Regions from separate parts of the Kitasatospora sp. NPDC092286 genome, predicted to be linked through region 2. Evidence: riboswitches for the same ligand, from Rfam matches in the RefSeq annotation. Region 2 holds a riboswitch; the other holds the start of a gene.

Region 1 (19,619 bases), on a different contig from region 2:
CTGGGTGCGGCGGGCGAGCGGCTGCGGCGGCTGCTGGGCTGACCCGCCACCGGCCGACGGCCGATGCGGCGGGCCCGGCACTCCTCGGGGGAGGTGCCGGGCCCGCCGCGTGGGTCGCGTCGGGCCGGGCCGTCAGGGCGTGAGGACGATCTTCCCGAAGACGTCGCCCTTGGCGAGCCGGGCGAAGCCGTCCCGCGCCTCGGTGAGCGGCAGCACCGAGTCGATCACCGGCCGGACACCGGCGGTGGTGCAGAGCGAGAGCAGCCCGGCCAGCTCCTCCTTGCTGCCCATGGTCGAGCCGACCACCCTGAGCTCCAGGAAGAAGATCCGGTTGAGCTCGGTGGCGGTCGGGTTGGCTCCCGAGGTGGCCCCGGAGATGACCACGGTGCCGCCCGGGCGCAGCGACTTCACCGAGTGCGCCCAGGTGGCGGCGCCGACCGTCTCCATCACCGCGTCCACCCGCTCGGGCAGCCGGGCGCCGCTCGCGAAGGCGGCGTCCGCGCCGAGTCCCAGCGCCCGGTCGCGCCTGGTCTCGTCCCGGCCGGTGACCCAGACCCGCAGTCCGGCCGCCTTGCCGAGGACGATCAGCGCGGTCGCCACGCCGCCGCCGGCGCCCTGCACCAGGACGGTGTCGCCCGGCTTGACCCCGGCGTTGGTGAACAGCATCCGATAGGCCGTCAGCCAGGCGGTGGGCAGGCAGGCGGCCTGCTCGAAGCTGAGTTCGGCGGGCTTGGGCAGCAGGTTCCAGGTGGGGACGAGCACCTGCTGGGCGAAGGTGCCCTGGTAGCGCTCGGTGAGGATGGACCGCGGCTCGTCCGGGCCCACGCCGTGGCCGGTCTGGCCGATCACCGAGTGGACGACCACCTCGTTGCCGTGCTCGTCGACACCGGCGGCGTCGCAGCCGAGGATCATCGGCAGCCGCTCGGCGGGCAGCCCGACCCCGCGCAGCGACCAGAGGTCGTGATGGTTGAGGCTGGCGGCCCGGACGGTGACCAGGCTCCAGCCGGGGCGGGCCTGCGGCTCCGGGAGTTCACCCGACTCCAGTCCGCTCAGCGGGTCGTCGGCGTCGATTCGTGCGGCGTAGGCGGCAAACATGGTCCGGACGATAGCCGCGACGGGCGGGGCCCGGTAGCCCTCTCCCCCCCCGGGTCGCCTCCGGGCGCTCGGACCCGCCGCCGACACTCCTCACTCCGGCGCTCGTGTCCCTCTTTTCCCCCGGGTCGCCTCCGGGCGCTCGGACCCGCCGCCGACACTCCTCACTCCGGCGCTCGTGCCTCGCTTGTCGCTCGTCGCTTTCGGCAGCGGGGCGCCCTTCGGCTCCCCGGGGAGCCGAAGGGCGCCCCGGGGAGCCGTTGACGCCGGGTCAGCGGCGGGCGACGCCCTCGGCGCGGGCGGCCTCGGCGACGGCCCTGGTGACGGCCGGGGCGACCCGCTCGTCGAACGGCGAGGGGATCACCTTCTGCGGGGTCAGCTCGTCGGCGACCACCCCGGCCAGCGCCTTGGCGGCGGCCAGCTTCATGCCCTCGGTGATCCGGGCGGCCCGGACCTGGAGGGCGCCCGCGAAGATGCCGGGGAAGGCCAGCACGTTGTTGATCTGGTTCGGGAAGTCGCTGCGCCCGGTGGCGACGACCGCCGCGTAGCGGTGCGCGACCTCGGGGTGGATCTCCGGGGTGGGGTTGGCCATCGCGAAGATGAACGCGCCCTCGGCCATGGTGGCGACGACCTCCTCCGGCACGGTGCCGCCGGAGACACCGATGAAGACGTCGGCGCCGGCCATCGCGTCGGCCAGCGAGCCCTTGAGGCCGGCCCGGTTGGTCTGCGCGGCGATCTCGGCCTTGACGTCGGTGAGGTCGCCCCGGCCGTCGTACACCACGCCGCGCCGGTCGCAGACCGCGACATCGCCGATGCCGGCGGCCAGCAGCATCTTGGCGATGGCGATGCCGGCCGCGCCGGCGCCGGAGATGACGGCGCGCAGGGAGCCGATCTCCCGGCCGGTGATCTTGGCCGCGTTCCACAGCGCGGCGGTGGTGACGATCGCGGTGCCGTGCTGGTCGTCGTGGAAGACCGGGATGTCCACGGCCTCCTGGAGCCGGCGCTCGATCTCGAAGCAGCGGGGGGCGGAGATGTCCTCCAGGTTGACGCCGCCGAAGGAGGGCGCCAGCCGGACGACGGTCTCGATGATCTCGTCCACGTCGGTGCAGGCGAGCGCGATCGGGACGGCGTCCACCCCGCCGAACTGCTTGAACAGGATGGCCTTGCCCTCCATCACGGGGAGCGAGGCCTCCGGGCCGATGTCGCCGAGGCCGAGCACGGCGGTGCCGTCGGTGACGACGGCCACCGTGTTGGACTTCCAGGTGTAGTCGTTCACGAGCTCGGGCTGTTCGGCGATGGCCGTGCAGACCCGTGCGACACCGGGGGTGTAGGCGAGGGACAGGTCGTCCGCGTCGCGCACCGGGACGGTCGCCCGGATCTCCATCTTGCCGCCGCGGTGGAGCGCGAAAACGGCGTCGACCGGATCGTCGGTGTCCTGGGTGCTGCTGTGGATGATCTCCGCTGCCACGATGACCTCTTCGTCATTGGTTCAGCGAGGACGCGTGGCCGACGGGCGGACGACCCCGCCGGAAACCGGAAACCGGGTACGCCGAAGCGGACCCGGGAGCGGGGGTCGGGGCGCTGCCGTCGGGGCGGCGCCCTCGGATGAGGGTGTTCTGTCTTAATTTGTCGGCACTGTGCTTCCGGGCCGAGCGTAGGCCGGACGACGGCATCGCACCTATGCCTTTTCGTCCTCGTCACGTGCATTTCATTCGCCGACAGCCACCTTGACGGCGTCCGGCGTCGGAGGCACCGGGCCCCGGCGACGGCAATGGCGAACGAGTACCCACACCCGCGGGAGTGAACACAGACACGGAGGTGAGCCGGTGCCTCGGATACGGAGTCGACGTCGGAGACTTCCGTTCCTGCGCACCCCGAGCCTGTCGCGACTCGGCGGTCTGGGTTCGAGCATCGGGGGTCGCCCGGTACCGAATTCTGACACACCCGGTACCCGGCCCGGCAGGCCGGGAGGGCGGGACCGCCCGTTCCGCCCGCGTACGCCTGCGTACGCCTGCGCGGCGCTCCGGCAGCACCCCGCCCCTCCCGGCACGGCACGGCACGGCGAAAACCGCATACCTATACGGAGGGTGACAGGGACACGGTATTCGTCCGAATAGCGGACAAGGTGCACCCTCGTTATCCGATTTTGATCTGAATGAGGGCCACCCGGCCGTCGTCAGATGGCAGGATTCCCCCCATCTCGGATCGAGCCGGCCACTGGTCGAGGCGGTTCGGTCAACGTCCACCTCGGCGGAGGGTGGCGGAAGCAGTCCCCTGCACCACCCTGCGCGAACCCCCGCCCAGGCCATGCACGACCGGCACTGCCCGTACGACGACGCACAGCGAAATACACCCGGTACAGCGCCGAACGGCCTGCTGCCCCGGTGCGCCGCGCCCCCGCGGCGCGCTCCGCCCGACCTCTCCCTCAGGAGGAGATCCCCCATGACCGCCCGTACCCAGCGCACCCGCCTCCTCGCGGCCGGCGCGGTAGTCGCGTCCGTCTCGCTCGTCCTGACCGGCTGCGGCAGCAGCAAGTCCTCCTCCGCCTCCGGCGGTTCGGGCGCGGCCAACCCGAGCGCCAGCGTCGCCGCCGTCACCGCCGACCCGGCGCTGGCCGCCCTCGTGCCGGCCGACGTCAAGTCCTCCGGCAAGCTGGTCGTCGCGGCCGACGCCTCCTACGCGCCCAACGAGTTCAAGGACGACAAGGGCAACATCGTCGGCATGGACGTCGACCTGGCGAACGCGGTCGCCAAGCGGCTCGGCCTGACCGCCGACGTGCAGAACGCCGACTTCACCTCGATCATCCCGGGTATCGCGGCCAAGAAGTACCAGCTCGGCATGAGCTCCTTCACCGACACCAAGGAGCGCGAGCAGACCGTCGACATGGTCACCTACTTCACCGCGGGCAGCGCGATCGCCGTGAAGAAGGGCAACCCGGACAAGATCGACCCCAAGGACCTCTGCGGCAAGAAGGTCGCCGTCCAGACCGGCACCACCCAGGCCGACGAGGTCCGTGACACGCGCAACCCCGACTGCGCCAAGGACGGCAAGCCCGCCATCCCCGGCGACGGCGACAAGTTCTCGCTCCAGACCGATGTCACCCAGGCCCTGGTGGCCGGCCGCGACCAGGTCATGATGGCCGACTCCCCGGTGATCGACTACGCGCTCAAGCAGACCAACGGCCAGCTGGAGAAGCTCGGCGACACCTACGACAGCGCGCCCTACGGCATCGTCCTGGAGAAGGGTTCCGGGCTGACCAAGGCCGTCCAGGGCGCCGTCCAGTCGCTGATCGCCGACGGCACCTACAAGCAGATCCTGCAGAAGTGGGGCGTCGAGGCGGGCGCGCTCGGCACGTCCGAGATCAACGCCGCCAAGAGCTGACCTCCGCCGAACCACACCCCCTGAGGCGACCTCATCGTGAAAACTTCCGACCAGGGGCAGGTGACACCGGGACGGTCCGAGACCATCAAGGCCGTCCCGGTCCGCCACCCCGGACGCTGGGCCGGAGCAGTCGTCATCGTCGTCCTCCTGGCGATGCTGCTCAACGCCCTGATCAACAACCCCGCCTTCCAGTGGGACGTCGTGGGCGACACCCTCTTCAACGACCAGATCCTGCACGGCGTCGGCGTCACGCTCGAACTGACCGCGCTGGCCATGGTGATGGGCGTGATCGGCGGCGTCGTCCTCGCGGTGATGCGGCTCTCGCCCAACCCGCTGCTCTCCGGCACCGCCTGGCTCTACATCTGGATCTTCCGCGGCACCCCCGTACTGGTCCAGCTGGTCTTCTGGAACTTCCTCGCCGCGATCTGGCCCAAGCTGTCGCTCGGCATCCCGTTCGGGCCGGCGTTCTGGTCCGAGTCGACCAACTCGCTGATCCCGGTCTTCACCGCGGCGCTGCTCGGTCTCGGCCTCAACGAGGCCGCCTACATGGCGGAGATCGTCCGCGGCGGCCTCCAGTCGGTGGACGAGGGCCAGACCGAGGCCGCCCACGCGCTCGGCATGAGCCGCGCGGCCGCGCTGCGCCGGATCGTCCTGCCGCAGGCCATGCGGGTGATCATCCCGCCGACCGGCAACGAGACCATCTCGATGCTCAAGACCTCCTCGCTGGCGAGCGCCATCGCGCTGGAGGAGCTGTACCAGGCCGGCCACAACATCTTCTCGCGCACCTTCCAGACCATCCCGGTGCTGATCGCGGTCTCCGTCTGGTACCTGTTCCTGACCTCGCTGCTCACCACCGGCCAGTACTACATCGAGCGGCACTACGCCCGCGGTACCAACCGGACGCTCCCCCCGACCCCGGTCCAGCGGCTCCGCCGCCTGTTCGCCGGCAAGCCCGTGCCGAGCGGGAAGCACGACGTGGTTCCCGGCCTTGAGGGAGGTGGCCACGTATGACCGATCTGACCAAGACCCCCGCGACCCCGGCCGACGCCGGCACCGACGGCCCGATGGTCAGGGCCGAGGGCGTGCGCAAGTCGTACGGCCTGGTCGAGGTGCTCAAGGGCATCGACCTGGAGGTCAAGCAGCGCGAGGTGTTCTGCCTGATCGGCCCCTCCGGCTCCGGCAAGTCGACCTTCCTGCGGTGCATCAACCACCTGGAGAAGATCAACGCCGGCCGCCTCTGGGTGGACGGCGAACTGGTGGGCTACCGGCAGAAGGGCGACCGGCTGCACGAGCTCAAGGACCGCGAGGTCGCCCTCAAGCGGCGCGACATCGGCATGGTGTTCCAGCGCTTCAACCTCTTCCCGCACATGACCGCGCTGGAGAACGTCATCGAGGCGCCGGTCCAGGTCCGCAGGGAGGCCAAGGCGTCCGCCAGGGAGCGGGCGATGGCCCTGCTGGAGCGGGTCGGCCTGGCCGACAAGGCGAAGAGCTATCCGTCCCAGCTCTCCGGCGGACAGCAGCAGCGCGTCGCGATCGCCCGCGCGCTGGCCATGAAGCCCAAGCTGATGCTCTTCGACGAGCCCACCTCGGCGCTCGACCCGGAGCTGGTCGGCGAGGTGCTGGACGTCATGCGCGGTCTGGCCGACGAGGGGATGACGATGATCGTCGTCACCCACGAGATGGGCTTCGCCCGCGAGGTCGGCGACGCGCTGGTCTTCATGGACGGCGGTGTGGTGGTCGAGTCCGGCACCCCCCGCGACGTGCTCACCGACCCGCAGCACGAGCGCACCCGCGCGTTCCTGTCCAAGGTGCTCTAGGACGCTCCCGTCGGCGCCCGGCAGGCCGGACCTGCCGGGCGCCGACGCCTGCCCCGCCCAGGTAATAGGCTGGAGCCAGTCAGCCCGTTACCGATTCTGGAAGGACCACCGTGGAGCTCGCCTCGTACGCCGACCTCGCCGTCCGGCTGGTGAACACCGAGGAGCCCGAGCGCGGCACCGACACGCTGACCTCGGTCGACGCCGTCCGCGGCCTGTTCTCCGAGAACACGCGTGCCGCCGCGCTCGCCGACGAAGCCGACCTGCCCCGGCTGCGTGCCGTCCGGACCCGGCTGCGCGGGGTCTTCGAGGCCGCCGCCGAGGGGGACGAGATCCGGGGTGTCGACCTGCTGAACAGCCTGCTGATGGAGTACCCCGTCAGCCCGCTGGTCTCCGGCCACGACTACCTGGACGACGCCGGGCGCCCGCGCTGGCACCTGCACCTCGCCGACAACTCGCCCACCGCCACGGCCCACTTCAGCGCGGTCGCCTGCATGGGCCTGGCCGTCCACCTCACCGAACTGGGCGCCGACCGGCTCGGCATCTGCCAGGCCGCGCCCTGCCGCAACGCCTACCTGGACACCTCCACCAACCGCTCCCGGCGGTACTGCTCCGACCGCTGCGCCACCCGCGCCAACGTCGCCGCGTACCGGGCCCGCAAGCGCCAGGAGGCCGCCGTCCTGGCCGGGCGGGGCTAGCGGCCCTCCGGGCTAGAGATCCTCCGGCCGGACCCAGACGCCGAGCCGGCGGGCCAGGCCCGGCACCCGGACCAGCGGGCCCAGCAGCAGGCGCTCCAGCCGGCGGCCCGGGGCCAGCCAGGCCGGCCGGGGGCGCAGCCGCAGCAGCACCCGGCCGAGCACCAGCTCGTCCGGGACGGCGCCGTAGCTGCGGCTGTCGCTGTCGACCAGCCGGTTGTCGGACAGCAGCCACCAGCCCTTCGGGCGCCGGCCGTCGGCCCGCTTCACCACGAGCAGGTCCTGCTGCAACGGGTGGCGGACCACCACCACGGCGCCCGGCCTGATCCGCGCCCCGTACCGGACCAGCAGCCGGTCGCCCTCACGCAGCGTCGGCACCATCGAGTCCCCCGCCACGTCGATCAGTCCGAACGGTGCGGCACCCCCGCGGGTGCCGCCCTCCGGTTCCGCCATCCGCGTCACGACTCCTCCTCCCGGCTCGCCGCGTCCCAGTCTGCCGTACGGACCGTCACCCGCCGATGTCCGGATTCACCCGGTTCCGGGTCCGCCTTTTGCCCTAGGCCCACCGACCGATCGCGAAACCCCGTGACCGGAAGGGTAATCTCGGGCGCGGGAAGACGATCTAAGGAAGGACTCCCATGTTCTCTCGTCTGTTTGCACCGCGTGCCACCGCGCACGCCCACTGCGACCTGCCCTGCGGCGTGTACGACCCGGCGCAGGCGCGGATCGAGGCCGAGTCGGTCAAGGCCACCCAGGAGAAGTACCAGGCCAACGAGGACGCGCACTTCCGCGCTCGCGCCGTCATCATCAAGGAGCAGCGCGCCGAGGCCGTCAAGCACCACATCTCGGTGCTGTGGAGCGACTACTTCAAGGCCCCGCACTTCGAGAAGTACCCGCAGCTGCACCAGCTGATCAACGACACCCTGAAGGCCGCCTCGGCCGCCAAGGCGTCGACGGACCCGGCCACCGGTCAGGCCCTGCTCGACCTGATCGCCGAGGTCGACAAGATCTTCTGGGAGACCAAGCAGGCCTGACCGCCGCTCGGCCTCCGTCGACCGCCCCCGCCCGGACCACCACACCGGACGGGGGCGGTCGCGCGTTTCCGGGACATGCCCGGCGGCACCTGTAAGGGTTGCCTGGCCTTAGCGCTTGTTATGCTGCCAGGGCGTCCCATGGGGGAAGTCCGGTCCGAATCCGGCGCTGACCCGCAACGGTGGACGGGGCCCCGGCCCCGTGAGCCCGATCGCCCTGGGGCGCCGACCTCCCGACAACTCGCCGTGGAATGCGAGGGGATGGCGCCCCGGCCCCGCCACGGCCCGGGCGCGCCGCCCCGCGCCGCCCACGGCCCGAGGCGAAGGCGCGCCCCCCTCGTGAGCACCGCAGTGACCGCACCGGTCCGTCGAATACCCGCCGCGCCCCTGGCCGCCGGCCTGGCCGCGGCCCTGCTGCTGTCGCTGGTCTGCGGGGTCGCCCTGGGCTCCTCCGACCTCGGCTGGTCCCGGGTCCTGCGGCTGCTGGGCGCCGGGCTGACGGGCGGTCGGCTGGAGGCCGAGGAGGCGGCGGCGTACGCGATCGTCTGGGAGATCCGGCTGCCGCGCACCGTACTGGCCGCCGTGGTCGGCGCCGGGCTCGCGGCCACCGGGGTCGCCGTGCAGGCCATGGTCCGCAACGCCCTGGCCGACCCGTTCGTCCTCGGCATCTCCTCCGGCGCGGCGGTCGGCGCCAACGCCGTCCTGCTGCTCGGCGCCTTCGCCTCGCTCGGGGTCTGGGCGCTCTCGGTCTCCGCCTTCGGCTCGGCCCTGCTGGCGATGCTGCTGGTGTACGCGGCCGCCCGGACCGCCTACGGGCTCACCCCGCTGCGGCTGGTGCTCACCGGCACCGCGATGTCCTACGGCTTCTCCGCGGTGACGGCGCTGATGGTGTTCGGCGCCGCGCGCGGCGAGGCGGCCCGCAGCGCCATGATGTGGCTGCTCGGCAGCCTGGGCGGGGCGACCTGGGGCTCGGTGCCGATCGCCGCCGTCACCGTGCTGGCCGGCCTGGCCTGCCTCGCCCTCTCCGCCGGGCGCCTCGACGCGCTCGCCATGGGCGACGAGACGGCGGCCTCGCTCGGTGTGGACCCCGACCGGCTGCGCCGGCAGCTGTTCGTGGTGACGGCGGCCGTCACCGGCACCGTCGTCGCGGTCAGCGGCGCGATCGGCTTCGTCGGGCTGATGGTGCCGCACCTGGTGCGGATGCTGGTCGGCGCCGGCCACCGCCGGGTGCTGCTGGTCGCGCCGTTCGCCGGGGCGCTGCTGCTGGTCTGGGTGGACATCGTCTCGCGCACCCTGCTGGCGCCCGCCGAGCTGCCGGTCGGGGTGGTCACCGCGGTGCTCGGGGTGCCCTGCTTCCTGTTGCTGATGCGCCGCCGCGGCTACTCCTTCGGAGGCCGCTGATGGGCACCGGCGCGAACGCCGACCCGAGCACCGACACCACGGACACCCCGGAGACCGCCATCGAGACCGCCAGCGAGACCGCCCTGGACATCGCCGTCGACGGGCTCTCGGTCGACATCGCCGGCGCCCGGCTGGTCCACGACATCACCCTGGACGCCGCCGCCGGACAGGTGGTCGGCCTGGTCGGACCGAACGGCAGCGGCAAGTCGACCCTGCTGCGCTGCGTCTACCGGGCACTGCGGCCCGCCGTCGGCGCCGTCCGGCTGGGCGGCGAGGACCTGCACGCGCTCACCTCCCGCGAGGCCGCCCGGCGGGTCGCCGCACTGCCGCAGGAGCACTCCGCCGAGTTCGACTTCACCGTGGCCGAGGTGGTCGGCATGGGCCGGCTGCCGCACCGCAGCGGATTCGCCGGCCCGACCGGCGGGGACGACCGGCGCTGCGTCGAGGCGCTGGCCCGGGTCGGCGCGGACCACCTGGCCGGGCGGGGCTTCCTGAGCCTGTCCGGCGGCGAGAAGCAGCGGGTGCTGATCGCCCGCGCGCTCGTCCAGGAGCCCCGGGTGCTGGTGCTCGACGAACCCACCAACCACCTGGACATCGCCCACCAGTTGGAGGTGCTGGCGCTGGTCCGGGCGGCCGGGCCGACGGTGCTCACCGCGCTGCACGACCTCAACCTGGCGGCCGGCCACTGCGACCTGCTGTACGTGATCAGGGCCGGCCGGATCGTCGCCTCCGGACCGCCCGTCGAGGTGCTGCGCCCCGCGCTGCTGGCCGAGGTGTTCGGCGTCCGCGCGACCCCCGTACGGCACCCCGAGACCGGCGCCGTCCAGCTGCTCTTCGACCGGCTCCGCTGACCCCGCTTCCCCTCCCGCCCTTTCCGCCCCCTCCCCCCGACCCGAGGAACTCCCATGCGCACCAAGGCCGTCGCCGCCACCGCCCTGCTCACCCTCGCGCTGACCGCGTGCGGGGCCGAGATCGCCCCGAGCGGCGAGGCCGCGGCGGGCTCCGACCACTACCCGGTGACCGTCGACAACTGCGGCACCAAGGTCACCTACAAGGCGAAGCCCGCCCGGACGGTGACCAACGACGTGGGCATCACCGAGCTGATGCTCGCGCTCGGCCTCACCGACCGGATGGCCGGCTATGTGATGCCCGACGAGAAGGGCGACCTCGCCAAGGTCCCGTGGAAGGACGGCTACCAGCAGACCGCCTGGCTCTCCAAGCAGCCGATCACCAAGGAGCTCGTCCTGGACGCCCGGGCCGACCTGGTGTTCGCCGGCTGGCACTACGGCTTCGGCGAAGCCGACGGCTTCACCCCGCAGGTGCTGGCCGGCCTCGGCATCGACTCCTACGTGCTCAGCGAGTCCTGCCGCAGCGGCAAGGGCCCGGAGCGCGGGGTGATGTCGCCGCTGGACGCGCTCTACACCGACCTGGCCAACCTCGGCGAGATCTTCGACGTCCGCGACCGGGCCGACAAGCTGATCGCCGACTTCCGAGCGCAGGTCGCCGCCGTGCCGCAGCCCGAGCACCGGCCGGGCGTCTTCCTCTACGACAGTGGTGAGGACAAGCCGTACACCTCGGGCAAGTACGCCGCGCCCGAGGAGATCATCGCCAAGGCCGGCGGGCGCAACGTGATGGGCGACGTCGCCGACTCCTGGACCACCGTCGGCTGGGAGAGCGTCGTGCAGCGCGACCCCGAGGTGATCGTGATCAACAACTACGGTGACACCGACGCCGAGGCGAAGCGGAAGTTCCTGAAGTCCTTCCCGCCGCTGGCCGGCGTCGCCGCGGTCAGGAACGACCGGATCTTCGTGCTGGACTACGTCGACCTGGTGGAGAGCCCGCGCAACCCCGCCGCGATCACCGCCCTCGCGGCCTATCTGCGGTCCACGCCGGCGGCCTGAGCACGGGCCGGTCCGGCCCGGCCGGGCGGGCGTACGCTCGGAGTACGAGCCCGGCGGAATCCGACCGGAGGAGCGAGAACATGAGCACCATGGCGGCACCTTCCGACTTCGACACCGCCGCCCTGCGCGAGGGCATCGAACGCGGGGACGCCGAGACCCTCCTCGCGCTCTACGCCGACGATGCCGAAGTGCGCATGGTCGACCACAAGACCCAGCCCAGCCATCCGCTGGTGATGCACGGCCGGAGCGAGATCGGCGCGATGCTGCGCGACATCTACGGCCGGGAGATGACCCACACCCTGGAACAGGTGGTGGTCCAGGGCGACCACATCGCCTTCATGGAGGCCTGCCAGTACCCCGACGGGGTCCGGGTCCTGGCCACCTCGGTCGCCGACCTGCGGGACGGCCGGATCGTCGACCAGACCTCGATCCAGGCCTGGGACGAGGCCTAGGCCCGAACGGGCCAAGTAGGCTCGTCACATGATCCGCACCGCCCTAGTCACCGACGTCCCGGTCATCCACGCCATGATCCGCGAACTCGCGGAGTACGAGAAGGCCCCGCACGAGGCGGTGGCCACCGAGGCACAGCTGCGGGACGCGCTGTTCGGCGCCGCCCCGGCGCTGTTCGGCCTGATCGCCGAGGACGACACCACCGGCGAGCCGGTCGGCTTCGCGGTCTGGTTCCTCAACTTCTCGACCTGGCGCGGGACGCACGGCATCTACCTGGAGGACCTGTACGTCCGCCCGGCGGCCCGCGGCGGCGGCCACGGCAAGGCCCTGCTGCTGGAGCTGGCGCGGATCGCCGTCGAACGCGGCTACTCGCGGATGGAGTGGTCGGTGCTCGACTGGAACGAGCCCTCGATCAACTTCTACAAGTCGCTCGGCGCGGTGCCGATGGACGGCTGGAGCGTCTACCGGCTCACCGGAGAGGCGCTCACCGCCGTCGGCGCGCGCTGAACACAGCGTGCCGACGGGGCCGCGCCCACCGGTACGCCGCCGAACAGACGGGCCCCGCCCGGCCGTACGAACGGGTTCCGTCCGGCCACTGACACCCTGTGTCGCGGCGCCCTACCATGAGTGACTCCCGCGCCGGGGCCAAAAGCGGTAACGTCTCGGGCGGATGCGCGGCGTCCGGCCACCCCTCGCGGGGTATGACCGGTACACGTACCGCACCACCCCTCTGGACAGTTGGGGCGAAGCAGTTGAGCCAAGCAACAGACAGTGCCGCGGCCACCGGCCCGGAAGCACAGCGCGTCACCCAGGAGGTGAGGGTGTCCCAGATCGACGGCGAGCCCGGGGTCCAGGACTTCGTGGAGGTCCGGCTGCCCGCGGCCGGGGCCTACCTCTCGGTACTGCGAACAGCGACGGCGGGGCTGGCGGCCCGGCTGGACTTCACGCTGGACGAGATCGAGGACCTACGGATCGCGGTGGACGAGGCCTGCGCCATCCTGCTCCAGCAGGCGGTACCCGGGTCGGTCCTGTCCTGCGAGTTCCGGCTGGTCGGCGACTCGCTCAAGGTCACCGTCTCCGCCCCGACCACGGACGGCCGGGCCCCCGAGCGGGACACCTTCGCCTGGACGGTGCTCTCCGCGCTGGCCGGCGAGGTGGACTCCTCGGTCGGCGAGGACAACACCGTGACGATCAGCCTGCACAAGAAGCGCGGCGGTTCCGCCACCCACTAGGGCCGCCGCAGCAGCAGCACCGAACAAGGGCCGTCCGGCCGGTACCCCCCACCCGGGCCCGGCGGACGGCTCCCGGTACCGCCCACCACGCGGTACGACCAATAAGACGAATCGGGGCCGCCCCACGGTCCCGGTGCTCCCGGAACGGAACGGGGGAATGGCCGTGAGTGATCTGGACCGTACCGGCCTCGCGACGGCGGGCCCTGCCGTACCGACCCAGGCGAGCGTTCCCGGCCTCGCCGCCAACGACGAAGCGCACCCGAAGGACGCCCACCGGATGAGCCAGCCGACCGAGCCGACGTCTGATCCGTCGCCCGTCCCCGTGCCCCCGCCGGCCGCGGCCGACCCGGCGGACCCCGCAGCCGAGGCGCTGCGCGGTGCGGTGCCCGCCCAGACCCCGCACCGCACCGGGGCGCCGGACCGCGAGGCGGCCCGGGCGCTGTTCGTCCGTCTGTCCGCGCTGCCCGACGGCTCCCCGGAGCGCGTCGAGCTGCGCAACCAGCTGGTGCGGATGCACATCCCGCTGGTGGAGCACCTGGCCCGGCGGTTCCGCAACCGGGGCGAGCCGCTGGACGACCTGACCCAGGTCGCCACCATCGGGCTGATCAAGTCGGTGGACCGCTTCGACCACGAGCGCGGGGTCGAGTTCTCCACCTACGCCACGCCGACCATCGTCGGCGAGATCAAGCGGCACTTCCGGGACAAGGGCTGGGCGGTCCGGGTACCGCGCCGGCTCCAGGAGCTGCGGCTGTCGCTGACCACGGCGACCAGCGAGCTCTCCCAGCGGCACGGCCGCTCCCCCACGGTGCACGAGCTGGCCGAGCACCTGGGGATCTCCGAGGAGGACGTGCTGGAGGGCCTGGAGTCCGCCAACGCGTACTCCACGCTGTCGCTGGACGTGCCGGACAGCGACGACGAGTCGCCGGCCGTCGCGGACACCCTGGGCGCCACCGACGAGGCGCTGGAGGGCGTCGAGTACCGGGAGTCGCTCAAGCCGCTGCTGGCGCAGCTGCCGCCCCGGGAGCAGAAGATCCTGGTGCTGCGGTTCTTCCGGAACATGACCCAGTCGCAGATCGCCGCCGAGGTGGGCATCTCACAGATGCACGTCTCCCGGCTGCTGGCCCGGACGCTGGCCCAGCTCCGGGAGAAGCTCCTGGTGGAGGAGTAGAACTGACGACCGCCCAGCGGCGCCGGAACGGCCCTCTGCGCTCAGCCCTCGTGCGGAGCGTAGAGGGCCGCCGTCGATTTCGGGCCGAGCAGGGCGCCGATGCCGACCAGCCCGAGCAGGCCGACGGCCACCCCGACGGCCACCATCGCGCCGCCGCTCTGGCACATGTAGTAGCCCACCGGCAGGCAGACCGAGTTGGTCAGCACGGCCGGGCTGCGGCCCCAGCGCCGCCCCTTGAACAGCGCCCGGGCGGCCAGCACCGGCAACACGCCGAGCAGCACGATCACCGCGCCGCCGAACTCGTTCAGCGCCAGCTGCTTGGACTCACCGGACAGCGCGGACACCATGTCCCAGACGCCGACGACGGCCAGGGCGGCGCCCTCCAGCGCGGTGAGGGCGGCGCCCACGGCCAGGGACACCGGCCGGACGGAGCCGGCCGCGGGTACGGGTGCGGAGGATTCTGCGGTCACTCCAGCAGGGTAGCCGCCGGTCGGTCCGTACCGACCCGTAGGCTTTGCTCATGCGCGCTCTCCTGGTCGTGAACCCGAAGGCGACCACCACCAGTGGCCGCACCCGGGACGTGCTGATCCATGCCCTGCGCAGCGACCTCAAGCTGGAGGTGGCCCACACCGAATACCGGGGGCACGCGCGCGACCTGGCCCGCGAGGCGGCCGAGGACGGCACGGTCGACCTGGTGGTGGCGCTGGGCGGTGACGGCACCGTCAACGAGGTGGTCAACGGACTGCTGGCGCACGGCCCGGGCGAGAAGCTCCCCCGGCTGGCCGTGGTGCCCGGTGGCTCGACCAATGTGTTCGCCCGCGCGCTGGGCCTGCCCAACGACCCGGTGGAGGCCACCGGCGCCCTGCTGGACGCCCTGGAGCACCGCCGCGAGCGGCCGATCGGTCTGGGCAAGGCGATGACCGACGGGCTGCCGGACCGCTGGTTCACCTTCACGGCCGGCCTCGGCTTCGACGCCGGCGTGGTCGGCCGGGTCGAGGAGCAGCGACGGGCGGGGCGCAGGTCCACCCACGCGCTCTATGTCGGCCAGGCCCTGCGGCACTTCGTCACCCAGCGTGAGCAGCGCAGATCAGGCCCGATCACCCTGCAACTCCCCGGCCGCGCGCCGGTGCCGGAGCTGGTGCTGTCGATAGTCAGCAACACCTCGCCGTGGACGTTCCTGGGGAACCGCCCGGTCTATCCCTCACCCCTCGCCTCCTTCGACACGGACCTCGACGTCTTCGGCATCACCCGGATGACCGCGTTCGGCACTGCTCGAACGGTCCGTCAGATCCTGCGGTCGTACGGGCCTTCGAGCGGCGACGGCACCTCTTCCGGTCCGTCCGGAAAGCATGTCGTCTCCTATCACGACGTCAGGCACTTCACCTTGGTTTCAGAGGAACCGGCTCCGTTCCAGGTCGACGGGGACCACCTTGGAGACAGGAGTCGCGTCAGTTTCACAGGCGTACGGCGGGCACTGCGTGTGATTGTGTGACTAGAAGGGGGCTTTACCCTTCTTCTCGAACGCACAAGCCCCCTTCACTCCATAGAAGTACCGGCTGTGAGCTAGGCGACACCGAAGAATCAAAAATTCCTCCCTGAAGGGGGTTGTATCCGGGCCTGAGGTTTGCGAACCTCTACATGGCGATCGGGACGCATCGCAGCGACGGCAACCTCAGATTCTGACGGGGGCCGACCGCGGGGTGTCCCTCGAATCGCCGAATCCCTCCCAGCACAGACCACCCGGGCCCGATGGGCCTTTGGTCTCTTTTGCTGTTGCGGGATTCGTGAAAGCGTTCACATTCACAAGCCATCGATTATGCCGACCGGGTCGCCCCGCCGGCAGGAGGAGTTGGACGACCATGGACTGGCGCCACCGCGCTGTCTGCCGCGAAGAGGACCCGGAGCTGTTCTTCCCGATCGGGAACACCGGTCCTGCTCTGCTGCAGATCGAGGAAGCCAAGGCCGTGTGCCGCCGCTGTCCGGTCATGGAACAGTGCCTGCAGTGGGCTCTTGAGACCGGCCAGGACGCCGGCGTCTGGGGTGGCATGAGCGAGGACGAGCGTCGCGCGATGAAGCGCCGCGCAGCCCGCAACCGCGCCCGCACCGCCTGATCACACGCCGCATTACCAGCAGTGACCGCAGTATCGATCAACACATGATCAAGGGCTTCCCTGCACCTCCTGGCGAAGCCTTCCGTACGACGGACCGCGTTCGGCGCGGTCTCGCGACACCGGGCCGCCCAGCCACTTGATACTGTTCACTTAGAGCAATATTGTGGAGCTGAGGCGCTCACCGTGTGCAACGCACCGATGCGGTGCCGCACCACCCAGAGCCCCCGTTCCGGCCGACTCCCCCCGACGGCCGGAACGGGTCGAGAGGCCCTGCCGACCCACCCCCCCCCGGTCGGCAGGGCCTCGTTTCTCTGTCCGCGTCCGGGTACGGCTCCCCGGACGGCCCATCCCACCCGGGGATCGTGGAGCACGCGCCCCGGCGCCCTCGCCGGACGCGCGCCCCCACCGTGCTTCTCGGCGCACCGGTTTCAGCGCACCGGGATCTCCAGGATCACCTTGGTGCCGCCGTTCGGTCCGGCCACCATGTCGAAGGTGCCGCCCAGCTCACCGGTGGCCAGGGTGCGCACGATCTGCAGCCCGAGATTGCCCGCCTGCTGCGGGTCGAAGCCCTCCGGCATGCCCTTGCCGTCGTCCTGCACGGTGATCAGCAGGTACTCCTCCGGCCTGGTGCCGCCGTTCCAGCTGTCCGACCAGCCCATCCCGGTGGCCGGCGCCCGCCCGCGCAGCGCGCTGACCTCCAGGTTGCCGGAGGCGGACGGGCCGAACGCGTGTTCCAGCGCGTTCTGCAGCAGCTCGGTCAGCACCATCGACAGCGGGGTGGCCACCTCGGCGGAGAGGATGCCGAAGCTGCCGGAGCGCCGGGTCGCCACCCGGCCGTCCTGGGACAGCTCCATCACCATCGCCAGCACCCGATCGGCGATCTCGTCGAAGGCCACCTGCTCGTCCAGCGCCTGGGAGAGCGTCTCGTGCACGATCGCGATCGAGCCCACCCGGCGGACCGCCTCGTCCAGCGCGGCCCGGCCGGCGTCCGAGTCCATCCGGCGGGACTGCAGCCGCAGCAGCGCGGCCACGGTCTGGAGGTTGTTCTTCACCCGGTGGTGGATCTCCCGGATGGTGGCGTCCTTGGTCATCAGCTCGCGGTCGCGGCGGCGCAGCTCGGTGACGTCCCGGCAGAGCACCAGCGAACCGGTCTGCGTGCCCTTGGGCCGGAGCGGGATGGCCCGCAGGGTCACCACACCGCCCTGCACCTCCACCTCGGCCTGCCGGGGCGCCCAGCCGCTCGCCAGTTTCACCAGCGCCTCGTGCACGGCCGCCCGCGACGGCGGGGCCAGTTCGGCGGTGGCGCGGCCCAGGTGGCTGCCGACCAGGTCGGTGGTGAGGCCGAGGCGGTGGTAGGCGGAGAGCGCGTTGGGACTGGCGTAGGTGACGATGCCGTCGGCGTCCAGCCTGATCAGGCCGTCGCCGACGCGGGGGGCGGCGTCCATGTCGGCCTGCTCGACACCGTGGTACGGGAAGGTTCCGGCGGCGATCATCTGGGCCAGGTCGGAGGCGCTCTGCAGATAGGTGAGCTCGAGCCGGCTGGGGGTGCGGACGGTCAGCAGGTTGGTGTTCCGGGCGATCACGCCGAGCACCTTGCCCTCGCGGCGGACCGGGATGGACTCGACCCGGACCGGCACCTCCTCGCGCCACTCCGGGTCGCCCTCGCGCACGATCCGCCCCTCGTCGAAGGCGGCGTCCAGCAGCGGCCGGCGGCCGCGCGGGACGAGGTGGCCGACCATGTCGTCCTGGTAGGAGGTGGGGCCGGTGTTGGGCCGCATCTGGGCCACCGAGACGTAGCGGATGCCGTCCCAGGTCGGGATCCACAGGACCAGGTCGGCGAAGGAGAGGTCGGAGAGCAGCTGCCACTCCGAGACCAGCATGTGGAGCCACTCCACATCGGCACCGGTCAGGGTGGTGTGGCGGCGGACGAGTTCGTTCAGCGAGGGCACATGGCGAGGGTAGCTCCAGCCCGGGCGGGTGGGCGCGCCAGCACCGGGCGGCGGGCCGGCGGCGGGCGGGGACCGGCCCGCCGGAGGAGTTGTCCAGACCAATTTTCGGCGAGGCCTGGACAAGCCAGATTGGTCTAGTCCACAATGAAAGGGCACCAAGGAGAGGCCCACCGCGCAACTGCCCTGACCGCGCGAGGCCGCTCCTCGGTCGGACGCCGCCGAGCGAGGACCCCGCACAGTTCTCGATCGTCACCGGCGCCCGACGACAGCTCCGGGCTGCGGTGCCGCACGGGTTGAGGGTCCCGTGTCGGCGCCGTGGCCCGTAGTGCTTCTCGCCTCCGGCGGGGAGCTGCGCGGCGGGACCACCCGACGACAGCTCCGGCTGCGGTGCCATGGGCCCCTCCTTCCCGCTGGCGGGCAAGGAGGGAGGGTCGAGGGTCCCGTGTCGGCGCCGTGGCCCGTAGTGCTTTCCGGTGGTGCTCCCGCGGGTCCGCCCGCTCCTTCGAACCATGTTCCGCCGCTCAGAGCCGAACCCCCGTCCACAGCCTGTGGACGGGGGTTCGGCGTCTTCCGGCGCGGGCGCCGGCCCGGCGTCAGTGGGTCTCGGTGACCTTGGCCAGGGCGCGCGGGGCGTCCGGGTCCTGGCCGCGGGCGATGGTGACCTCGTAGGCCAGCTGCTGGAGCGGCAGGATCTCCAGGATCGTCTGGACCTCCTCGGGCACGCCGGCCGGCAGCGCGAAGCCCGCCGAGGCGGCGTCCACCTGCGACTGCTGGCCGATGACCACCAGGTCCGCACCGCGGCCGCGCAGGCGGTCCAGCACCGGCTGCAGGGCCTCGCCGCCCTTGCCGTCCGGAACGATCGCGATGACCGGGGAGACGTTGTCGACCATGGCCAGCGGGCCGTGCAGCAGGTCGGCGCCGGAGAACGGGGAGGCCGGGATGTAGGTGGTCTCCATCAGCTTCAGCGCCGCCTCACGGGCGGTCGGGTAGCCGTAGCCGCGCGAGGTGATGACCAGGCGCTGGGCGAAGCGGTAGCGCTCGGCCAGGGCCTTCACCTCGGACTGGCGGGCCAGGATGCCGGCGGCCAGGGCCGGCAGCTCCTTGGCGGCCGCGCCGTCGCCACCGCGCAGGCCCTCCACCAGCAGGTAGAGCGCCAGCAGCTCGGCGGTGTAGGTCTTGGTGGCGGGCAGGGCCTTCTCCGGGCCGGCCAGCACGTCGATGTGGAACTCGGAGACCTCGGCCAGCGGCGAGTCGGCGTTGTTGGTGACCGCCAGGGTGATGGCACCGGCCTCGCGGGCCGCCTTGGTGGAGGCCACCAGGTCCGGCGAACCGCCGGACTGGCTGACGGTGATGACCAGCACGTCGGTGAGGTCCGGCTTGGCACCGTACGCGGT
Region 2 (10,289 bases):
ACCCCGACCGGCACCACCACGACGCTCGGCGCCGTCCTCGACGCCGCCGGGGCGGCGACCCCGAGCGGCTGCGTCACCGCCGTCACGCCGTCCTCCGGCAGCGGCACCGTCACCGCCGTCAACGGCACCGCCAACAGCGGGACTTCCAGCTGGAAGGTGAGCATCGACGGCGCCGCCGCCACCGGCGCCGCCCGCAGCACCGTGATCAGCGTCGGCGACACCGTCTCGCTGCGCTTCGGCAGCTGATCACCGCGCGCCGGACAGCACAAAGGTCCTGGCGCACTCCGGAGTCAACCGCGCATGGCCGGGCACGGCCCCCCGTGCCCGGCCTGTGCGGTCCCGCTCGGCGCCCAGCGTGACGGCCTCGTGGACGGCGCGGGCGGCCCGGGCGCCCCACCGGGAGCGCGGGCCGCCGAACGGCTCGGGCACCTGGCCCGGACCGGCTCGGCGGACCGCCACGCACACCGCGTCGGACGGCGTCCCGGAACAGTCGTACCCGGCCTCCACCAGCGCCTGGACCTTCGCCTCGGTCGCCGTCGCCAGCAGGTTGACCAGACCGGCGTCCGACACCGCGGCGGGCACCACCAGCAGGATGTTGATCGTGCCCGGGAATCCGGCCCCGGCCTCCGCGGCCGGGTCGGGGGCGGCCGCCCAGGCCGGCACCCCGATCCCCGTCGTCACCACCGCGGTGACCCCGCCGTCGCAGGCCCAGGTGAAGTCGTCCACCCGCGCGGCGGTCATCAGCCCGGCGCCGGGGCCGCTCAGCCCCAGCCCGGTGGCCAGCCCGGCGAGGTGGCGGTCCGGGTCCATCCGGCCGTACCCGGGCCTGACCTGTGCGTTGACCACCCACTCCCGCTCGCCGAGGCCGCCCCCGAGCACCGCGCTGCTGAGCATCCGCCAGCCTGGGCCGGCCCGCCACAGCAGAAGGTGGCGGCACTCACCGTCCTCGAACCGGCAGGACCGCTCGACCTCCACCGCCCCGCCGGTCCGGCCGACCGGTTCGGTGAAGGCCGCCTTCTGCTGCGGGAACGCCATGGAACGGGCCGCCTTCGGGTGAGTTCGGGTGAGTTCGGGTGAGAGTGAGCCGGGCCTGGCTGGGCCGGAGCCGCCGGCGGCGTCACGCGGGCGGGCAGCGCGAGCCGTCCGGCCGACCGGAAACCGGGCGACAAGAGTACCGACCGCCCGGGTGCGCGGCGGCGCCGGGCCCGCGTGCACCGGGCCCGGGCGGCTCGTCACCGGGTCGGCGCACCGGCCCGGACGGGCATGCCGGCGAGCGCCCGGCGCAACGCCGCCTCGACGCGGACCGCGTCCGCACTCGCCGACACGTCATGGACCCGAACCGCCCAGACACCCTTCGCGGCGGCGAGGGCCGAGACGGCTGCCGTAGCGGCATCGCGCTCCCGGGCGGGCCGGGGCTCGCCGGTCGACGGGTCGGCGAGCAGCGTCCCGAGGAAGCGCTTGCGCGAGGCCGCCACCAGGACGGGACGGCCGAGCCGGGCCCAGGCGTCCAGGCGGGCGAGCAGCGCCCAGTCGTCCTCCCGTCCCTTCGCAAAGCCGAGCCCGGGATCGACGATCAGCTGGGCGGGGTCCACTCCGGCCGACACCATGGCGTCCAGTTGCCGCGCCACCTCACCGACCACCTCGTCGACCACGTCCTCGTAGTCGGCCAGGCCGTCCATCGCGGCGGAGTGCCCGCGCCAGTGCATCACCACGAAGGGAACGCCCGTCCTCGCCGCGACGGACACCATCAGGGCGTCCGCGCGACCCCCGCTGACATCGTTGATGATCCGCGCGCCGGCCTCCACCGCCGCCTCGGCCACAGCGGCCCGCATCGTGTCCACGCTGACGGTCACTCCCCGCGCCGCCAGCTCCCGGACGACGGGCAGCACGCGGCGCAGTTCCTCCTCCAGGGGCACCCTGGCCGCCCCGGGACGGGTCGACTCACCACCGACGTCCACCACGTCGGCTCCCCCGGCGGCCAGTTCCAGGCCGTGGGCGACCGCCTTGCCGGGATCCAGCCACAGACCACCGTCGGAAAAGGAATCCGGGGTGACATTGACGATGCCCATCACCCCGCAGCGACCCCAGTTCTCCACACCGGTGAGCGAGTACTCGTACGCGTTCATGAGGTCATTGTGCCGTGCCCGGAACCCACTGTCCGCAGCACCCTCGCACAAATTCCGCACCGCACTCCCGAACAGCCGGCCCGAAGCCCGGGAGCTCCCTCCGGAACGGGCGTCCCGGCGGGCCCGCGTATCACTAGGTGGACACCCGCATGGGAATTCCCGGCACCGGTCGACAATATCCCGCATGACTCTCGGAACCCCCAGTACGAGGACCGACCGGGCAGTCCCGATCCGCGAGCTCCTGGCGGCCGGGGAATGCTCCTACTCGTTCGAGTTCATGCCTCCCCGCAGTGCGCGGGCGGAGGCCGGTCTGTGGAATGCGATCCGCAGGCTGGAGGCACTGTCACCCACCTTCGTCTCCGTGACCTACGGCGCGGGTGGATCGACGCGCGGACGCACCGTCGGCATCACCGGGCGGATCGCCCAGGAGACCACGCTGACCCCGGTCGCCCATTTGACCGCGGTGAACCACAGCGTCGCCGAGCTGCGCAACATCCTCGGCCACTACGCTGACCAGGGCGTTCGCAACATCCTCGCCCTCCGGGGCGATCCGCCCGGCGACCCGCTGGGCGACTGGGTGCGCCACCCCGAGGGCGTGACGTACGCGACGGAGCTGGTCGAGCTGATCAAGGAGTCCGGCGAGTTCTGTGTCGGCGTCGCGGCGTTCCCCGAGACGCACCCCCGCTCGCACGACCGCGACAGCGATATCCGGCATTTCGTGGAGAAGTGCCGGGCCGGGGCCGACTACGCGATCACCCAGATGTTCTTCGACGTGGACGGCTATCTCCGGTTCCGCGACCGGGCGGAGAAGGCCGGGTGCACCGTCCCGATCATCCCGGAAATCATGCCGATTACCACGATCCGGTCACTCCGGCGCATTCCCGAGCTCAGCACCGCGATCATTCCTCCGTCATTCGTCGAAAGAATGACCAACGCGCAGGACGACGCCGAGCAGGTCCGCTCCATCGGTATCGACTTCGCCACCGAGATGTGCCGCCGGCTGATTTCCGAGGGCACTCCCGGGCTCCATTTCATGACGATGAACTTCTCCACGGTCACGACGGAGATCTACCAGAATCTCGGCCTGCACAACCGGAACTGACACCGGTGGCCGGTGGCCCCCGCCCGATCCCCGGCGGAGGGCCACCGGCCGCCACGTCACCGGCCACCACGTCACCGGTCCGGGCGGCGAGGCGATCACGTCTCCCCTGTCGCCGGAGGGCTCGCGCCGTCCGACGCCGACGACCCGCCCGGAAGCGGCGGTCCCGCAACAGGCGAGGTGTGGGGCTGGGCCGCCGCCAGCCTGGCCGAGGGCGTGCTGCAGCACCCGGATCCGGGCTCCCTGTGCTCCGACCTGCCGACGGCCGGCCAGCAGGATCGCGTACTCCTTCTCGGGAATGGCGATCATCACCTGCCCGTCCACACGGATGCGACGAGCCTCGAACTTCCTTCCCACCGCTCCCCTCCTGTCGCATCCGGGGAACCGGCCGACAGCCGGTACGGGGTGGGTGCGGGGACGGTCGCCCCCGCCCCACCCCGGCACCGGGGTCGGCTTCGGCTCGGGTCAGCCCTTCAGCTCGGCACGGACCAGGCGTGCGGCCTCGACGAGGTGGTCGAGCGAGGCGCGGGTCTCGGGCCAGCCACGGGTCTTCAGGCCGCAGTCGGGGTTGACCCAGAGCCGCTCGGCGGGGATGGCCGCCAGTCCGGCCCTGAGCAGGGCCGCGGCCTCCTCGGTGCTCGGCACCCGGGGCGAGTGGATGTCGTAGACGCCCGGGCCGACCTCACGCGGGTAGCCGGCCTCGGCCAGCTCGTGCGCGACCTGCATGTGCGAACGGGCCGCCTCCAGGGAGATCACGTCGGCGTCGAGGTCGTCGATCGCGGTCATGATCGCGCCGAACTCCGCGTAGCACATGTGGGTGTGGATCTGGGTGTCCGCGCGCACCCCGGAGGTGGAGAGCCGGAAGGACTCGGTGGCCCACGCCAGGTAGCCGGGGCGGCCCGCCGCGCGCAGCGGCAGCGTCTCGCGCAGGGCGGGTTCGTCGACCTGGACGACGGCGGCGCCGGCCGCCTCCAGGTCGGTGACCTCGTCGCGCAGGGCGAGGGCGACCTGGCGGGCGGTGTCGGCGAGCGGCTGGTCGTCGCGGACGAAGGACCAGGCGAGCATGGTGACCGGGCCGGTGAGCATGCCCTTGACCGGGCGGTCCGTCAGGTCCTGGGCGTAGCGGAACCAGTCGACGGTCATCGCGTGGGGCCGCGAGATGTCGCCGGCCAGCACCGGCGGGCGGACGTAGCGGGTGCCGTAGGACTGCACCCAGCCGTGCTGGGTGGCCAGGTAGCCGGTGAGCTGTTCGGCGAAGTACTGGACCATGTCGTTGCGTTCGGGCTCGCCGTGGACCAGGACGTCGATCCCGGCCTTCTCCTGATAGGCGATCACCTCGCGGACCTCGGCGCGCATCCGGTCCTGGTAGGTGCCGTCGTCGATCCGGCCGGCGCGCAGGTCGGCGCGGGCGGTGCGCAGGTCGGTGGTCTGCGGGAAGGAGCCGATGGTGGTGGTCGGCAGCAGCGGCAGGCCGAGGCGGACGCGCTGGGCCCCGGCGCGCTCGGGGTAGGCCTGGGCGCGGCGGGCGTCCTCGGCGGTGGTGGCGGCGACCCGGGCCCGGACGGCCGGGTCGCGGGTGAGCGCGGAGGCGGCGCGGGAGGCCAGGTCGGCCCGGTTGGCGGCGAGTTGGGCCGCCACGGTGTCGGTGCCCTCGCGCAGGCCCCGGGCGAGGGTGGTGATCTCGCCGGTCTTCTGACGGGCGAAGGCGAGCCAGCGGGCGACCTGCGGGTCGAGGTCGCGCTCGGCGGCGGCGTCCAGCGGGACGTGCAGCAGCGAGCAGGACGGGGCGACGTCCACCCGGTCGGCGAGGCCGAGGAGCGTGCCGAGGACGGAGAGCGACTTCTCCAGGTCGTTGAGCCAGATGTTGCGGCCGTCGACGACGCCGGCGACCAGGCGCTTGCCGGGCAGGCCGCCGACGGCGGCGAGGTCGTCGAGGTTGGCCGCGCCGGGGCCGGTGAAGTCGAGCCCGACGCCCTCGATCGGGGCCTTGGCCAGAACGGGCAGGGCCTCGCCGGCGCGGTCGAAGTAGGTCGCGACCAGCAGCTTGGGCCGGTCGGTGAGCCCGCCGAGCTCCCGGTAGACGCGGGCGGCGGCGGAGAGTTCGGCCGGTGTGCGGTCCTGGACGAGGGCGGGCTCGTCGAGTTGGACCCACTCCGCTCCGGCGGCGCGCAGGTCGGCGAGGAGTTCGGCGTAGACGGGCAGCAGCCGGTCCAGCAGGGTGATCGGCTGGAAGTCCGCGGTGACCCCGGGTGCGGGCTTGGCGAGCAGCAGGTAGGTGAGCGGGCCGACCAGGACCGGGCGGGCGGTGTGGCCGAGGGCGATCGCCTCGCGCAGCTCGCCGACCGGCTTGGCCGGGTTGGCGGCGAAGACCGTGTCCGGTCCCAACTCGGGTACAAGGTAGTGGTAGTTGGTGTCGAACCACTTGGTCATCTCCAGCGGCGCCACCTCCTGGGTGCCGCGGGCCATGGCGAAGTAGCCGTCCAGCGGGTCGGCGTCGACGGCGGCGCGGTGCCGGGCGGGGATCGCGCCGACCGCCACCGTGGTGTCCAGCACATGGTCGTAGAGCGAGAAGTCCCCGGTGGGGACCTCGGTGACACCGGCGTCGGTGAGCCGTCGCCAGGTGTCGCGCCGCAGGTCCGCGGCGGTGGCGTACAGGGCCTCGGCACTGATCCGGCCGGCCCAGTAGCCCTCGATCGCCTTCTTCAGCTCCCGGTTCGGCCCCTGCCTCGGGTAGCCGTACACGGTGGCCTGCGGGGTGGTGGAACTCGTTGACACGGAACTCTCCTTCGCGAGTCGCGCTGCGATCCCGGGAGAGCGCGAGGAGGCGAAGGTACGACAGGGGTGCGCGGCACCAGGATGTGCCCGCCCGCTCCGCCGACCCGCCCTCGAGGTCACCGAGATCACCGCGTGCGGGGTGCACGCGGGCAGTGGCAGGTCTTCGGACTCGCGGGCACGCCGGGCCTGTCGGCCTTCTCCGGCACCTACTGGCCGTCGCTTCCCGGGCCCCATCGGGGTCCAGTGCATGTGACGGCGGTCGTTCCCACTCACCGCTGCGGGGCAGTCCCGGATTCACACCGGGTTCCCTCTTACGACGCCATGCCTGGAGGACATGACGAACCGACTGCACCGCACAGACTAGGGCCCGCGGGGCCCGCCGTCACCGCCCGTCCGAATGCCGGATGGCCGGATGAGACCGATTCCGGGCAGGTGGCCGCCTCAGCCACGCTGTGACCCGGTCCCGTCGGCGGTCGCGGTGCGGTAGAAATCGGCTGCGGTGACGGTGGCGGGGACGCCGAGTTCGGCGGCGACCGCGGTGATCGCGGTGGCGCCGACGGCGAGGTCGGCTTGGCCGTCGGTGGTGAAATGCGGTGCGATGAACGTCTCGTAGTGGGCTCGGGCTTCGTCCGCGGTGTGCCGGCCGAGGAACGTCCGGATGTGGCGCACCGTGGTGTCGGGTTCGTTGTGGATCACCTGCAGGGCTCGTACGACGGCCTGGACCGCGGGGTCGTCCGGGTGGAGGTGGGTGGGGTCGACGGCCACGCCTACGGTGGGGATCCTGAAGTGGTCGCCGACCCAGGCCAGCACCTGCCAGCCGTACTCGGCGGCTACCGCTTCCGGTGCCATGGTGCTGCCGACCAGGGCGGCGTCGATCCTGCCCTCGTGCAGCCTGCGCAGGTCCATGCCGTAGTCGCCGGGCGGGCGGACGACGGTGTGGATGTCGCGGTCCGGGTCGAGGCCGGCCCGGCGCAGCACGATCCGGGTGAAGCACCCGGGTGCGGTGTGGGGAGCGTGCACCGCCAGCCGTCGGCCGGCCAGGTCGGCCAGGGAGGTCAGGCCGGGGCGGGCGAGGAACCAGAACAGCGGGCGGTGGGTGTTGACGCTGAGGGCGACCCAGGGGGTGCCGTCGGCCAGTCGGGACAGCAGTGCCCGGCCGAGCCCGATGGTGGCGCCGTGGCGCAGCCGCTCCTCGTCCCACGAGCAGCCGTCGTGCAGCGCGACGTGGACGCCCTCGTCGGCGTAGTAGCCCTGCTGGTCGGCGATGTAGGCGGCCAGTTCCTCGTGCAGGCCCCGCCCGACGTAGGCGAGATCGATCGTGTACATGAACGTTTTTCCTTGATCGTGCCGCCGCCGTGCGCACAGGACGGCGGGGCGTCAGTACATGGACATCCCGCCGTTGACCGCGGCCGTGGTGCCGGTCATGACGGCGCTGTCCTCGCCGGCGTAGAAGGCGACCGCCCGGGCGACGTCGTCCGGGTGTGCCAGGCGGCCCAGGGGGGTGGCGGCCACCTGCCGACGCCTGTGCTCCTCGTCGAGCACATCCGCCGCCATGCGGGTGCCGTCCACCGGGCCGGGCTCGACGACGTTGACCGTGATGCCCAGCGGGCCCAGCTCCTGGGCGAGGTACCGGGCGAACTGCGCCAGTGCGGCCTTGGCCGTGCCCAGTGCGATCATGCCCTCCCGGGGCTGGCGGCTGAGGACGGTGCCGAGATAGACGATGCGTCCCCAGCCCTGTTCGGTCATGGCGGGCAGGACGGCCTTGGTGACCGCGAACGCCGCACGCAGCTCGTCGTCGAGCTTGCCGCCCAGCTCTTCCCACGTCATGTCCTGGAACGGCTTGACCACATACGGGGTGAGCGCGTTGTGCACGAGCACGTCGGTGCCGCCCCATGCCGCCCGGACCTGCTCGATCATGCTCTCGACCGCCGCTGCCTCGCGCACGTCGGCCTGCACGGCCATGGCCTGGCCGCCCGCGGCCTCGATGCCGGCCACGACCTTCCCGGCTGCCGTGCCGCTGTGCAGGTAGTTGACCACCACGCGCATCCCTCGTGCGGCCAGAAGGCGCGCGGTGGCCGCACCGATTCCGCTGCCGGCCCCTGTCACCAATGCCACCCTGCCGGTCGCCCCGGTCATGGGACCACTCCCTGTCTGTCATTGTCATCGTGGGCCGCCGGGATGACCGTCCGGAAACCATGCTCGGCGGCGGGACCGCCGCCGGGGTTACGGTGGTCGGCAGGAGGCCGGCACACCGGATGTGCGCCTCGTCCGACACCGCTGTGATCGGAGGGAACACGATGGGGCACCAGGAGACCCGAGCGGCGCTGGATCGGCACTGGGCAGCGTCCGCCGCAGGGGACCAGGACACCGAGCACGAGATCTACCACGACGACGTCATCGTTGATTATCCCCAGTCGGGTGAGCGCATCCACGGCCGCCACAACCTGCAGGCGCTGCGCTCACACCACCCGGCCAGGCTCGGCTTCACCATCCGCCGGATTCTCGGCAGCGGGGACCTCTGGATCACCGAATACGTGCTCGACTACGACGGAAAACCGGTACCCACCGTCAGCGTGATGGAATTCCGCGATGGAAAGGTCGCCCGCGAGACCCAGTATTTCGCGGATCCGTTCGCTCCGCCCGCCTGGCGTGCCCAATGGGTGGAGCCGGCACCATGACGGGCCTCCTGGTGCTCCAGCCGGATTTCTCCGTTCCAGCCGGAGCACCGAGGCGGATCGGCCCGGTGGGGATCAGGGCGCGGTGATACCCGGCTGGGCACCGGCACCGAAGGACCAGCCCTCGACGTCCCCGGGGGCCGGGTCGTAGCTTCCGGCGCCCAGCGAGCTGTACGACCACGGGCCGCCGTGCTGGGCGTGCCAGTACGACCAGTAGGCGGTGCCGGTGGGGTTGGTGCAGGTGGCGGGGAGAGCGTTGATCTTGCAGACGAAACCCGGGTAGCGCGGGTGGAAGGCGTACGGGAAGCCGGCGCCGGTCAGTGCGGCCAGGCCGCTGGCCGGGTCGCCGGGGGCGCAGCCGGTCTCGATTCCGCCGCCGAGCGCGGCGAAGTCGACGACGACGGTCACGCCGGTCGTACCGGTGCAGGCGGTGGCGCTCGCCCGCGGCGCCTGGGCGGCGGAGGCGCCGAGCAGGCCGGCGGTCAGGGCCGCGACGGCGGCGACCGAACCGACGGTGCGGCGGATCCGGCGGGCCGGGGCCGGGGCAGGGGTGCGGGTCATCGAAAGGCTCCTCACGGGATCGGCGGTTTCGGCGGTTTCAGCGGCCGGCCGGTGCCGGGCAGGCCAGGACCGGGGCTGCCGGGCGCGCGCCGTGGGCGGAGAGGGCGGCCAGCGGGGTGCCGGACAGACCCAGGACGGCCTGCGCGGTGGCCCGGGCTCCGTTGGCCTGGCTGAACCCGGACGCGTCGTACGCGACCGCGCCGCGGACGGCGGCGTCGGCGGCGCAGCCCTGCTGGAGCTTGACCAGGCTGCTCCAGCCCTTGAGACCCGCGCCGAGCCGTCCGGTGGACAGCAGGGCCTGGGTGGCCAGTCCGGTGGTGTTGGCGTTGGAGGTGGTCGCGCCGGCTGCGGCGAACCCCCCGTCGGTGTTCTGGTGGGCGGTCAGCCAGCCGAGTCCGGCGTTCGCCTTGGCGGTGCGGCCGGTGGCGGCAAGGGCCTGGACGGCGAGCGCGGTGGCGTCCGGGTCGCCCGCGCAGGTGGTCTGGCCGAAGGCGACGGGGAAGCCGCCGTCCGGGCACTGGCTGCCGGCGAGGAAGTCGACGGCGGCGGCCGGGGCGCCGTCCGGGGTGCGCTGGAGGGCGATCACCGCCAGGGACTGGCCGAAGGCGTTGCTGTAGTCGCCCCACTGGGAGCGGTCGGAGAAGCGGCCGCTCGGGCTCTGGAGCGAGCGGAGCCGGGCCGGGAGGTCGACACCGCCGAAGCCGTGGACGTCCTCGCCGCGGACCTCGGCGGCGAGCAGCAGCTTGGCGGTGGCCCCGGCGTACGCCTCGGTGGTGCCGTCGCCGAGGTAGCCGCTGATGATCCCGGGCTGCGCGAGCCAGGCGGTGGCCTTCGCGGCGGCCTGGTCGGAGCTGTGGGAGGCGGCGAAGGCCAGCACGGCGTCGATGGTCAGCCCCTGGTCGGGGTAGGCGGTGCCGTCGAAGACGGTCTCGAAGTGGTCTCCGTCGACGAGTTGGCGGGCGAGCCAGCCGGCCGCGGCGGCGTCGGGACGGACGGTCATCGAGACCGGAGCCGGAGCCGGAGCCGGGGCCGGAGCCTGGGCCGCCTGGGCGG

Evidence for each region. Region 2 has a riboswitch for cobalamin ahead of metE (5-methyltetrahydropteroyltriglutamate--homocysteine S-methyltransferase). Riboswitches for the same ligand answer to the same signal wherever they lie in the genome.
Region 1: it holds a riboswitch for cobalamin, as region 2 does, so the genes downstream of both, ACIQIB_RS08960 (FecCD family ABC transporter permease) here and metE (5-methyltetrahydropteroyltriglutamate--homocysteine S-methyltransferase) in region 2, are expected to answer to the same signal.

What each region holds. Positions count from the first base shown of each region.
Region 1 is NZ_JBIVRD010000007.1:14,475-34,093, forward strand. It holds gene ACIQIB_RS08915 (helix-turn-helix transcriptional regulator) at 1-42, shown strand, start outside; gene ACIQIB_RS08920 (zinc-binding dehydrogenase) at 133-1,095, opposite strand; gene ACIQIB_RS08925 (NADP-dependent malic enzyme) at 1,364-2,560, opposite strand; gene ACIQIB_RS08930 (ABC transporter substrate-binding protein) at 3,535-4,473, shown strand; gene ACIQIB_RS08935 (amino acid ABC transporter permease) at 4,510-5,484, shown strand; gene ACIQIB_RS08940 (amino acid ABC transporter ATP-binding protein) at 5,481-6,290, shown strand; gene ACIQIB_RS08945 (CGNR zinc finger domain-containing protein) at 6,401-6,985, shown strand; gene sodX (nickel-type superoxide dismutase maturation protease) at 6,998-7,435, opposite strand; gene sodN (superoxide dismutase, Ni) at 7,621-8,016, shown strand; cobalamin riboswitch at 8,129-8,248, shown strand; gene ACIQIB_RS08960 (FecCD family ABC transporter permease) at 8,275-9,414, shown strand; gene ACIQIB_RS08965 (ABC transporter ATP-binding protein) at 9,414-10,265, shown strand; gene ACIQIB_RS08970 (ABC transporter substrate-binding protein) at 10,320-11,315, shown strand; gene ACIQIB_RS08975 (nuclear transport factor 2 family protein) at 11,396-11,767, shown strand; gene ACIQIB_RS08980 (GNAT family N-acetyltransferase) at 11,796-12,272, shown strand; gene ACIQIB_RS08985 (anti-sigma regulatory factor) at 12,587-12,997, shown strand; gene ACIQIB_RS08990 (RNA polymerase sigma factor SigF) at 13,161-14,165, shown strand; gene ACIQIB_RS08995 (hypothetical protein) at 14,207-14,635, opposite strand; gene ACIQIB_RS09000 (diacylglycerol kinase family protein) at 14,686-15,657, shown strand; gene ACIQIB_RS09005 (WhiB family transcriptional regulator) at 16,025-16,276, shown strand; gene ACIQIB_RS09010 (PAS domain-containing sensor histidine kinase) at 16,705-18,225, opposite strand; gene ACIQIB_RS09015 (SIS domain-containing protein) at 18,819-19,619, opposite strand, start outside.
Region 2 is NZ_JBIVRD010000004.1:12,082-22,370, reverse strand. It holds gene ACIQIB_RS05930 (hypothetical protein) at 1-246, shown strand, start outside; gene ACIQIB_RS05925 (adenosylcobinamide amidohydrolase) at 247-1,035, opposite strand; gene folP (dihydropteroate synthase) at 1,233-2,126, opposite strand; gene metF (methylenetetrahydrofolate reductase [NAD(P)H]) at 2,311-3,228, shown strand; gene metE (5-methyltetrahydropteroyltriglutamate--homocysteine S-methyltransferase) at 3,691-6,000, opposite strand; cobalamin riboswitch at 6,137-6,362, opposite strand; gene ACIQIB_RS05905 (ABC transporter substrate-binding protein) at 6,442-7,326, opposite strand; gene ACIQIB_RS05900 (SDR family NAD(P)-dependent oxidoreductase) at 7,378-8,136, opposite strand; gene ACIQIB_RS05895 (nuclear transport factor 2 family protein) at 8,166-8,678, shown strand; gene ACIQIB_RS05890 (flagellar hook-length control protein FliK) at 8,751-9,236, opposite strand; gene ACIQIB_RS05885 (peptidase) at 9,274-10,289, opposite strand, start outside.